Regions from separate parts of the Variovorax arabinosiphilus genome, predicted to be linked through region 1. Evidence: riboswitches for the same ligand, from Rfam matches in the RefSeq annotation. Region 1 holds a riboswitch; the other holds the start of a gene.
The links. Region 1 has a riboswitch for S-adenosylhomocysteine ahead of ahcY (adenosylhomocysteinase). Riboswitches for the same ligand answer to the same signal wherever they lie in the genome.
Positions count from the first base shown of each region.

Region 2: linked by a shared signal. The riboswitch ahead of metH (methionine synthase) and the one ahead of ahcY (adenosylhomocysteinase) in region 1 are both predicted to bind S-adenosylhomocysteine.

Region 1 covers NZ_JASZYB010000006.1:28,208-33,920, forward strand. The annotation lists gene QTH86_RS26785 (peptide chain release factor 3) at 1-1,120, opposite strand, end outside; gene QTH86_RS26790 (hypothetical protein) at 1,232-1,885, opposite strand; S-adenosyl-L-homocysteine riboswitch at 1,991-2,059, shown strand; gene ahcY (adenosylhomocysteinase) at 2,137-3,576, shown strand; gene QTH86_RS26800 (TlyA family RNA methyltransferase) at 3,587-4,387, shown strand; gene metF (methylenetetrahydrofolate reductase [NAD(P)H]) at 4,365-5,198, shown strand; gene QTH86_RS26810 (septal ring lytic transglycosylase RlpA family protein) at 5,195-5,713, shown strand, end outside.
Region 2 covers NZ_JASZYB010000002.1:512,510-518,222, reverse strand. The annotation lists gene dinG (ATP-dependent DNA helicase DinG) at 1-1,540, shown strand, start outside; S-adenosyl-L-homocysteine riboswitch at 2,060-2,137, shown strand; gene metH (methionine synthase) at 2,202-4,916, shown strand; gene QTH86_RS16320 (outer membrane lipoprotein) at 5,019-5,713, shown strand, end outside.

The DNA of each region.
Region 1 (5,713 bases):
GCGTGGTGAAACCGACGATGTCGCCGGCGTAGGCTTCCTCGACCGCTTCGCGGCGCTGGCTCATGAAGGTCACGACGCTGGTGGGGCGCAGTTCCTTCGACGTGCGCTGCACCTTGAGCTTCATGCCCGGCGTGTACTTGCCCGACGCCATGCGCACGAAGGCGATGCGGTCGCGGTGGTTGGCGTCCATGTTGGCCTGCACCTTGAACACCACACCGGCGAAGTCCTTGTCCTCGGGCAGGATCTCTTTCACCACCGGCTGGCGGTTGACCAGGGTCGTGCTGGTGCGCGACTGCGGTGGCGGCGCCAGGTCGACCAGCGCGTCGAGCACTTCCATCACGCCGAAGTTGTTCACGCCGGAGCCGAAGAACACCGGCGTCTGCTTGCCGGCGAGGAAGGCCGCATGGTCCCAGGTGGGCGATGCGCCGGTGGCGAGCTCCATGCTGTCCATGGCCGATTCGAAGTCGGCACCGAAGCGCTTGGTCAGCGTGTCGCGATCGCTCAGCGGGATGGTCTCGAAATCGTCCGACAGGCGCTCCTTGCCGGACTCGAACACCGTCATCGCCTGCGTGCGCAGGTTCATGATCCCGCGGAACGACTTGCCCTGGCCGACCGGCCAAGTCATCGGCACGCAGGGCATGCCGAGCTCGCGCTCCACCTCGTCGAGGATGTCGAGCGGCTCGCGCACCTCGCGGTCCATCTTGTTGACGAAGGTGATGATGGGCGTGTCGCGCTGGCGGCAGACCTCGATCAGCCGGCGGGTCTGCGCTTCCACGCCGTTGGCCGCGTCGATCACCATCAGCGCCGAGTCGACGGCGGTCAGCACCCGGTAGGTGTCTTCCGAGAAGTCCTTGTGACCGGGCGTGTCGAGCAGGTTGATCACGTGGTCGCGGTACAGCATCTGCATGACCGACGAGGCCACCGAGATGCCGCGCTGCTTTTCGATTTCCATCCAGTCGGACGTGGCATGGCGCGAGGCCTTGCGCGCCTTCACCGAGCCGGCGATCTGGATCGCGCCGGAGAAGAGCAGCAGCTTTTCGGTGAGCGTGGTCTTGCCGGCGTCGGGGTGGGAAATGATCGCGAAGGTGCGACGGCGGCGGGTTTCGGATTCGAAGGTCATGGCGTGAACGCGGGGCGCGCGAAGAACGGTGAGCGCGTGGCGCTCACGGCGCGGCGGCTACGCAAAGCCGACGATTTTAGCGAGCACCCCCGGGTCGCGAGGGCGCGGGGCTCACATCGGCGGTGTGAAGCCGTTGCGGCCCGCGATCACGCGCAGCGCGGTCGGCGTGCCGTTGCGCTCCTGCGCGTTGACCAGCACCTTGGCGCCCGGAGTCAGCAGGGCGTCGGTGGCGGGCTTGAAGGTGACGACCGGAACGTTCGGCGGAACGATCACCGTCTTCTCGCCGCCCTTGTAGCTGAGATTGAGCTGCTGGCCGCCGCGTACCGACGCCGGTGCCGCCGCCAGGTCGGCCACGGTCGCATTGGTCATCGTGCTTTGCGGTTGCAGATCCCACGGGAAATGACCCTCACCGGTGCCGCGGGCGGCTTCGGGAAACACCAGCACCTCGAGTGCCTTTTGCGTGCCGTCGGGCTGCGGCATCGCGGCGGTGCCGATGAAGCTGCCTTGCTTGATGTCGGCCAGCTTGATGCGGTAGACCTCCGACACCGGCAGGTTCGGCACGCGCGCCATGCTGACGACCTCGCCGCCGCGGTCCTTGACGATGAGTTTGTTCGTGTCTGCATAGACGACGGTGCCGCGAATGCGGACGGTCGATGCTGCGAGTACGGCGGCACTCTGCGCCGATGCCTGGATCGGCAGCGCGATGGTGCAGGCGAGCACGGCGGCGGCCGCGAGGGCGAAGGAGGGTTGATGGACGCCGTACATGGGGCCTCGGGTTGTCGGTCGATGAATCAATGTAGTCCTTTCGGCTTCCATGCGCCGCCGTGGATCAACTTGACCCGTTCGATCGACGGGCTGGGCTAAAATCCTGGCTCCGAGGAGCGTTGCAGCGCCGTCAGGCGTGAGGCTCGGACCCCATCGCAACCACGCTCATCCGCTGTTCTCGCGGTGAGTCCATTTCCGGTCGAACCTCACGAGTGCAGCGGCAGTTCTGTCAAACCTGCCCTGGAGTTCTCATGAGCGCTGTTCTCAAGCCCACCCCCGTCGCCACCGCCGACCAAGCCATTGCCGACCTGTCCCTTGCCGCCTGGGGCCGCAAGGAAATTCGCATCGCCGAAACCGAAATGCCCGGCCTGATGGCCATCCGCCAGGAATTCGCCAAGGGCCAACCGCTCAAGGGCGCGCGCATCACCGGTTCGCTGCACATGACGATTCAGACGGCGGTGCTGATCGAAACGCTGCAGGCCCTGGGTGCCGATGTGCGCTGGGCTTCGTGCAACATCTTCTCGACGCAGGACCACGCCGCTGCCGCCATCGCCGCCGCCGGCACGCCGGTGTTTGCAATCAAGGGCGAGTCGCTGACCGACTACTGGGACTACACCCACTCGATCTTCGACTTCGGCCCCAAGGGTTCGAAGGGCGAAGGCCCGAACATGATCCTGGACGACGGCGGCGACGCGACGCTGCTGATGCACCTGGGCCAGCGCGCCGAGAAGGACCAGAGCGTGCTGGCCAACCCGACCAGCGAAGAAGAACGCATTCTCTACGCCGCGATCAAGGCCAAGCTGGCGGTCGATTCGACCTGGTACACCCGCAAGTCGGCCGAGATCATCGGCGTGACCGAAGAGACGACCACCGGCGTGCACCGCCTCAACGAGATGTCGGCCAAGGGCACGCTGCTGTTCCGCGCCATCAACGTCAACGACTCGGTCACCAAGAGCAAGTTCGACAACCTGTATGGCTGCCGTGAATCGCTGGTCGACGGCATCAAGCGCGCCACCGACGTGATGATCGCCGGCAAGGTCGCCTGCGTGGCTGGCTACGGCGACGTGGGCAAGGGCTCGGCCCAGGCCCTGCGCGCACTGAGCGCCCAGGTGTGGGTCACCGAGATCGACCCGATCAACGCGTTGCAGGCCGCCATGGAAGGCTACAAGGTCGTGACGATGGAATACGCCGCCGACAAGGCCGACATCTTCGTGACGACCACCGGCAACAAGGACGTGATCCGCCACGAGCACATGGCTGCCATGAAGGACCAGGCGATCGTCTGCAACATCGGCCACTTCGACAACGAGATCGACGTCGCGTCGATCGAGAAGTACGAGTGGGAAGAGATCAAGCCGCAGGTCGACCACATCACCTTCCCGGACGGCAAGAAGATCATCCTGCTGGCCAAGGGCCGCCTGGTGAACCTGGGCTGCGGCACGGGCCACCCGAGCTTCGTGATGTCGTCGTCGTTCGCCAACCAGACCATCGCGCAGATCGAGCTGTTCACCAAGCCCAACGCGTACGAAGCCGGCAAGGTCTACGTGCTGCCCAAGCACCTCGACGAGAAGGTCGCGCGCCTGCACCTGAAGAAGGTCGGCGCGATGCTGACCGAACTGACGGACGCGCAAGCCGCCTACATCGGCGTGAACAAGGCGGGTCCGTACAAGGCGGACACGTACCGCTACTGATCGGCGCACCTTGCGTGCCGATCAATTGCTGGTTGAACGCGGCCTGGCGGCCTCGCGGTCGCAAGCCGTCCGCCTCATCGCGGGCGGGCTGCGATGGCGTGACGCCGGCAGCGGCGCCGACTGGCGCAGCGTGGGCAAGAACCGCGACGACATCCCCGAATCGGCCGAGCTCGAACTGGTCGATGCGGCCGAGTCGCGCTATGTGTCGCGCGGCGGGCTGAAGCTCGACGGCGCGCTGGCCGCGACGGGCGTCGACCCGTCGGGCCGCCGCTGCCTCGACATCGGCCAGTCGACCGGCGGCTTCACCGACTGCCTGCTGCAGCACGGTGCCATGCATGTGGTCGGCATCGACGTCGGCCACGGCCAGCTGCACGACCGCATCCGGGCCGACGAGCGGGTGACGGCCATCGAGAAGGTCAATGCACGTGCGCTGACGGCCGAGGATTTTCCCGAGGGCGAGGACACCGCGTTCGATCTGATCGTCGGTGACCTGTCCTTCATCTCGCTCACGCTGGTGCTGCCGGCAGTGATGCCGTTCCTCGCGTCCGGCGGCGACCTGCTGATGCTGGTCAAGCCGCAGTTCGAGCTGCAGCCCGGCCAGGTCGGCAAGGGCGGCATCGTGCGCGACGAGGCGATGTACCCGATCGTCGAGCAACGCCTGCGCGACGCCTGTGCCGCGCTCGGCCAGCGCGTGGTGCGCTGGCTCGACAGCCCGCTCGCCGGGGGCGACGGCAACCGCGAGTTCTTCATCCATGCCGTCCGTGACGACGGCCCTGCCGGAGCTGCCCATGCAACTTCCGTTGAGCTTTGAATTCTTTCCGACCAAGACGCCCGAAGGCGCGGTGAAGCTGCGCGCGGTGCGCCAGCAGCTCTACGCGATGCGTCCCGAGTTCTGCTCGGTGACCTATGGTGCCGGCGGGTCCACCCACGACGGCACCTTCGCCGCCGTGCGCGAGATCCTGGAAGAGGGCGGCGATGCCGCCAGCCACTTCTCGTGCATCGGCGCCACCAAGGCCACGGTGCGCGCCCAGCTGGGCGAGCTCAAGGCCATGGGCGTCAAGCGCCTGGTCGCGCTGCGCGGCGACCTGCCCAGCGGCTATGGCGCGGGCGGCGAGTTCCAGTACGCGAGCGACCTGGTGGCCTTCATCCGCGAGGAGACGGGCCGAGACTTCCACATCGAGGTGGCCTGCTACCCCGAGGTGCATCCGCAGGCGCGTTCGCCCGAGTCGGACCTCAAGGCCTTCGCCGAGAAGGTGCGCGCCGGTGCCGATTCGGCCATCACGCAGTACTTCTTCAATGCCGATGCGTACTTCCGCTTTGTCGACGAAGCGCAGCGCCTGGGCATCGCAACGCCGATCGTGCCGGGCGTGATGCCCATCACCAGTTCCACGCAGCTCATGCGCTTCTCCGACGCCTGCGGCGCGGAGATTCCGCGCTGGGTCCGGCTGCGGCTGCAGAGCTACGGCGACGATGTCGCGTCGATCAAGGCCTTCGGCCTCGACGTCGTGACGCGCCTGTGCGAGCAACTGCGCGACGGCGGCGCACCGGCGCTGCACTTCTACACGATGAACCAGTCCGCCGCGACGCTCGCCCTGCTGGAGCGGCTCGGCAGGCGCGCATGACGCGTGGCGGCGCCGGCGGCGTGCCCTGGCGGGCGGGCCTCGCGGCCCTGCTCGCCGGCCTGCTGGTGGCCTGCGTCGCGCCGCCATCGGGCGGCGAAGGTGGGCCGTCGGCGCCTGCCGCGTCCGGCCTGCAGCCGCTGACGCGCGATCTGTCGGTGCCGGCGGGCGCTCGACCCCGGTCGGCCGTGCCCTCGGTGCGTTATGACCTGGCCTCCTCGGGCCAGGACGAACTCGGCCCCGACGATGGCGTGCCGGGCGATGACGTGCCGCGCACCGTCTACCAGCGCGGCGGCGCGTCGTGGTACGGCATCGGCTTCCATATGCGCAAGACCGCGAACGGCGAGCGATTCGACATGAGCTCGATGACCGCAGCGCATCGCACCTTGCCCTTCAACACCGTCGTGTGCGTGCGCAGCCTGGTCAACGGGCGAGAGGTGCTGGTGCGCATCAACGACCGCGGCCCCTTCTCCTCGGGCCGCATCATCGACCTGAGCCGGGCGGCGGCGGATGCGCTG
Region 2 (5,713 bases), on a different contig from region 1:
CAAGCACTGCCCGTCGTTCAACCAGTGCGTCTACTACGAGCGCCGCAAGACATTGGTCGGTGCGCAGGTGGTGGTGGTCAACCACGACCTGCTGCTGGCCTCCATCGGCAACCGCCAGCTGCCCGAGCTGGACAACTGCCTGCTGGTGCTCGACGAGGCGCACCACCTGCCGGCCACCGCGCTCGCGCAGTTCGGCTGCCGCATGGACCTGGGCCGCCACGGCTGGGTCGAACGCTTGGCGCAGCGTGCGGTGCGCGTGGGCGTGCGCTTCGAGGTGACCGAGGTGGCCGACGTGCCGATGCACGCCGCGCAGATGCGCCAGGCGCTGCAGGAAGCCGAGCGGCTCGTGATGGATTTGTACGGCGACGGCCTGAAGACCGACCTCGCCGGCCCGGCGGGCCTGCCCGGCCGCGGTCCCGCGCGTGCCCGCCTGCCGCTGGGTGCGCTTCCCGAGGTGCTGCAGGGCCCGCTGGGGCGGGTCGCGCATCACGCGTCAGGTTTCCTCGATGCCCTGCGCGTGATCGCCAGCGCCCTGCGCACCGAGATGCGCGAGCAGCCCGCCATGGCCCGCAAGCTGTCGACGATGTACGCCCAGCTCGGCGCGCTGGCCCCACGGCTGGAACAGACCCTCGACACCGCCCAGCTGCTGCTGCGCGACGCCGCGCCCGACGCGGTGCCGGCCGCCAAGTGGTTCACGCTGCAGGTCGACGGCGATCAGGCCACGCTGCAGGCGCACGCCAGCCCGCTGCTGCCCGGCGCAACGCTGCGCCACCACCTGTGGAACAAGGTCCGCGGCGCGGTGCTGACGTCGGCCACGCTCACCAGCTGCGGCCACTTCGACTTCTTCCTGCGCGAGTCCGGCCTGCATGGCGACGAGGCGGCGACGACGCTGGAGGTGCCCAGTCCCTTCGACTACGCGGCCCAGGGCAAGCTGATCGCCGTCGAGACCCGGGCTGACCCGCGCGACGCGGCCGGCTATGTCGCCGAGATGGTCCAGTCGCTGGTGCGCGATCTGGCCGAGGTGCGGCACGGCGCGCTGGTGCTGTTCACCTCGCGCGACCAGCTGCGCCAGGCCGTCGAGGCACTGCCCGCCCCGCTCAAGCCGCGCGTGCTGCTGCAGACCGCCATGCCGCGCCAGCAACTGCTGGCCACCCACCGCCACCGCGTGGCCGAGGGGCTGCCGTCGATCATCTTCGGCATGCAGTCCTTTGGCGAAGGGCTCGACCTGCCGGGCAAGCTCTGCGAATCGGTCTTCATCGCCAAGCTGCCCTTCGCACCGCCGGACGATCCGGTCGGCGAGGCACGGGCCGAATGGCTGCGCACGGTGGGGCGCGACCCATTCACCGAACTGGTGGTGCCGGCAACGGCCATTCGGTTGGCGCAGTGGGTGGGGCGGGCGATTCGCAGTGAGGAGGATCGGGCTTCCGTGTACTGCTACGACCGGCGGCTGGTGCGGACGTCGTATGGGCAGCGGCTGTTGAAGGGGTTGCCGCCGTTTGCTTTTTCTACAGTGCGGGTGGATGGGGTTGTTGCTGCCTGATCGTTGGCTTGGGTGAGGGCGCCCGGCAGGCGGTGCGGGCCGATCGACCCCGGTGCGCCGGCCCTTCGGGCTGCCTTGCGGTGCTCGCCTTTCGCGGGGTCCCGCCCAAACTCGCTGCGCTCAGACAAGGGCGAGCCCTGATCCGCGAAAGGCTGCGCTCCTCAGCGACGCACAGGGGATCGCCCGACCCGCACCGCCTGCCGGGCTTGGTGGGCGCAATCGCTGCGCTCGCTGGACAGAGATGCATAACGGTCGCGTCCACGTCGGTGGGCGGTAGGGCTGTGGGCGGCTGTCCGGCTGCGGCGAGCACCGCAGCGAAAGGCGGATCAGGGCCGCAGCTGTTTGAGCGCAACGAAGTGAAGCGAGTTCTGCGGACCCCGCCTTTCGTGAGGAGCAGCAGCGAAGTCCGAAGGACCGCAGTCGTCTGCCGCCCACAGGCCTACCGCCTGCCGACGCCCCTACACCACACCGAAACCCTGAACAACCATCCCTCCAACCAAAGGCAACTAAAATCGACGACCCCGAGGAGCGTTGCAGCGGCCAGCTTTCCAGCTACCGCCAGGCTCGGGTCCTTCCCCGCAACGACGCTCACCTGACCATCGCGAATCCAGGTGAGCCCATGTCCGAATCTTCTTCCTCTGCCGTCACGCCTGTTCCCCCGATGAAGCTGTCGGGCCTCGAGCCCGTGCGCATCGGCGACGGCACGCTGTTCGTCAACATCGGCGAGCGCACGAACGTCACCGGCTCCAAGGCCTTCGCGCGGATGATCCTAAACGGCCAGTTCGAAGAGGCCCTGGCCGTCGCGCGCCAGCAGGTCGAGAACGGTGCGCAGGTGATCGACATCAACATGGACGAGGCCATGCTCGACAGCAAGGCCGCGATGGTCCGCTTCCTGAACCTGATCGCGTCGGAACCCGACATCGCGCGCGTGCCGATCATGGTCGACAGCTCCAAGTGGGAGGTCATCGAGGCCGGCCTGCGCTGCATCCAGGGCAAGGGCATCGTCAACTCGATCAGCATGAAGGAAGGCGAGGATCAGTTCCGCCACCATGCCAAGCTGCTGCGTCGCTACGGCGCTGCCGCGGTCGTGATGGCCTTCGACGAGAAGGGCCAGGCCGACACGTATGAGCGCAAGGTCGAGATCTGCCAACGCGCCTACCGCATCCTGGTCGACGAAATCGGCTTCCCGGCGGAGGACATCATCTTCGACCCGAACATCTTCGCGGTCGCCACCGGCATCGAGGAACACAACAACTACGCGGTCGACTTCATCGAGGCCACACGCTGGATCAAGCAGAACCTGCCCGGTGCCAAGGTGTCGGGCGGCGTGTCGAACGTGAGCTTCAGCTTCCGCGGCAACGACCCGGTGCGCGAGGCGATCCACACCGTGTTCCTGTACCACGCGATCAAGGCCGGCATGGACATGGGCATCGTCAACGCCGGCATGGTCGGCGTGTACGACGACCTCGAGCCGGTGCTGCGCGAGCGCGTCGAAGACGTGATCCTCAACCGCCGCCCCGATGCCGGCGAACGCCTGGTCGAAGTGGCCGAGACGGCCAAGAGCGGCGCCAAGGACGAGAGCAAGCGCAACGACTGGCGCGGCACGCCCGAGGCGCCGGTGAGCGTCGGTGATCGGCTCAGCCATGCGCTGGTGCACGGCATCACCGAGTTCATCGTCGAGGACACCGAAGAGGCCTACCAGGACATCCTGGCCAAGGGCGGCCGGCCGCTGCACGTCATCGAAGGCCCGCTGATGGACGGCATGAACGTCGTCGGTGACCTGTTCGGCGCCGGCAAGATGTTCCTGCCGCAGGTGGTGAAGTCGGCCCGCGTGATGAAGCAGGCCGTGGCCCACCTGCTGCCCTACATCGAGGAAGAGAAGCTGCGCGACGAGGCGGCCGGTCGTGATGTGCGCACCAAGGGCAAGATCATCATCGCCACCGTGAAGGGCGATGTGCACGACATCGGCAAGAACATCGTGACCGTCGTGCTCCAGTGCAACAACTTCGAAGTGGTGAACATGGGCGTGATGGTCCCGTGCCACGAAATTTTGGCGCGCGCCAAGGTCGAGGGCGCGGACATCGTGGGCCTCTCCGGCCTCATCACCCCGAGCCTGGAAGAGATGCAGTACGTGGCCGGCGAGATGCAGCGCGACGACCATTTCCGCATCAAGAAGATCCCACTGATGATCGGCGGCGCCACCACCAGCCGCGTGCACACGGCCGTGAAGATCGCGCCGCACTACGAAGGCCCGGTCGTCTACGTGCCCGATGCCTCGCGCAGCGTGAGCGTCGCGCAGAGCCTGCTGAGCGACCAGGCGACCAAGTACATCGACGAACTCAACGCCGACTACGACAAGGTGCGTCTGCAGCACGCCAACAAGAAGCAGGTGCCGCTGTGGCCGCTGGCCAAGGCACGCGCCAACAAGACGCCGATCGACTGGACGGGCTACACGCCGCCGGTGCCGAAGTTCATCGGCCGCCGCGTGTTCAAGAACTTCGACCTGACCGAGCTCGCCAAGTACATCGACTGGGGCCCGTTCTTCCAGACCTGGGACCTGGCCGGGCCGTTCCCTGCGATCCTGAAAGACGAGGTTGTCGGCACCGAAGCGGTCCGCGTGTATGCCGACGCGAAGCGCATGCTGCAGCGCCTGATCGAAGGCCGCTGGCTCAGTGCGAGCGGCATCGTGGGCTTCTGGCCGGCGAACACCGTGAACGACGACGACATCGAGCTCTACACCGACGAGACGCGCAGCGAGGTCGCGATGACCTGGTACGGCATGCGCCAGCAGACCGAGAAGCAGGTGATCGACGGCGTGATGCGCCCGAGCCGATGCCTGTCCGATTTCGTGGCGCCGAAGGACAGCGGGCTGAAGGACTATGTCGGGATGTTCGCCGTGACGGCGGGCCTGGGCGTCGAGAAGAAGGAGAAGGCCTTCGTCGACGACCTCGACGACTACTCGGCCATCATGCTCAAGGCGCTGGCCGACCGGCTGGCCGAGGCCTTCGCCGAATCGTTGCACCACCGCGTGCGCACCGACCTGTGGGGCTACGCTGCGGACGAAGCCTTGAGCAACGAAGACATGATTGCCGAGAAGTACCGCGGCATCCGCCCGGCGCCCGGCTACCCGGCCTGCCCCGACCACAGCGTGAAGCGCGAGATGTTCGAGCTGATGCAGTGTGCCGACATCGGCATGACGCTCACCGAGAGCCTCGCGATGACGCCTGCGGCGAGCGTGAGCGGCTTCCATCTGAGCCACCCTGCGTCGACCTACTTCAACGTCGGCAAGATCGGGCACGACCAGCTGGCCGACCAGGCGGCACGCCGTCGGCTGCCGGAGAGCGAACTCGAACGCCTGTTGGCCCCCAACCTGTAGGCCGTGGTCGCAGTTACGGTTTTTACAGCGGGGGTGGGAGCCGCGGCGGGGTCGCGCTGTCTAAGCTTGGAACATCGAAAGTTTCGAGCGAAGGACATGACCATGGAAAGCCCGATGACGAACGGCGCCGACCCCCTGCAACGCACACCCGCACACCGCGGCGCGACCTCGCCCAAGGTGCTGTGGGGCACCATCGGCGCACTGGCCGCCGTGGTCGCCGCACTGGGCGGCACCATGCTCTACCAGCACAGCGCCAGCGATGGCGGCGCGCCCAGCGCGATCGCAACGCCGCAATCGCTCCATGGCCCGGAAGACGGCGACCGGCCCTCGGCCGCCCTGCCGGCGCCAGTGCGTGCCCCGGACAACGCGGGCACTGTCAGCCGCACAGCGCCGCCCCCGACCACCCCCTCGACCGCCGGCATGAACCCGTCACCGGGCAGTGGTGCCGTCGCTGCGATGCCGGCTCCCCAACGGGCGCCGGTCTGCGCGACCTGCGGCCGCGTCGAGTCCGTACGCACCGTTCAACACGCGGCCCCGCCCACGGGCGTCGGCGCGGTGGCGGGGGGTGTACTGGGTGGCGTGCTCGGCAACCAGATCGGCCATGGCGGCGGGCGCACCGCGGCCACGGTGATCGGCGCCGTCGGCGGTGGCTATGCCGGCCACACGATCGAGAAACGCACGCGCACCGAGACCCGCTACCAGGTCAGCGTGCGCATGGACGATGGCCGGCTGCGCACGGTCGAAACGCGCACCGCGCCGCCCATCGGCAAGCCGGTGACCCTGCAGGGTGACGTGCT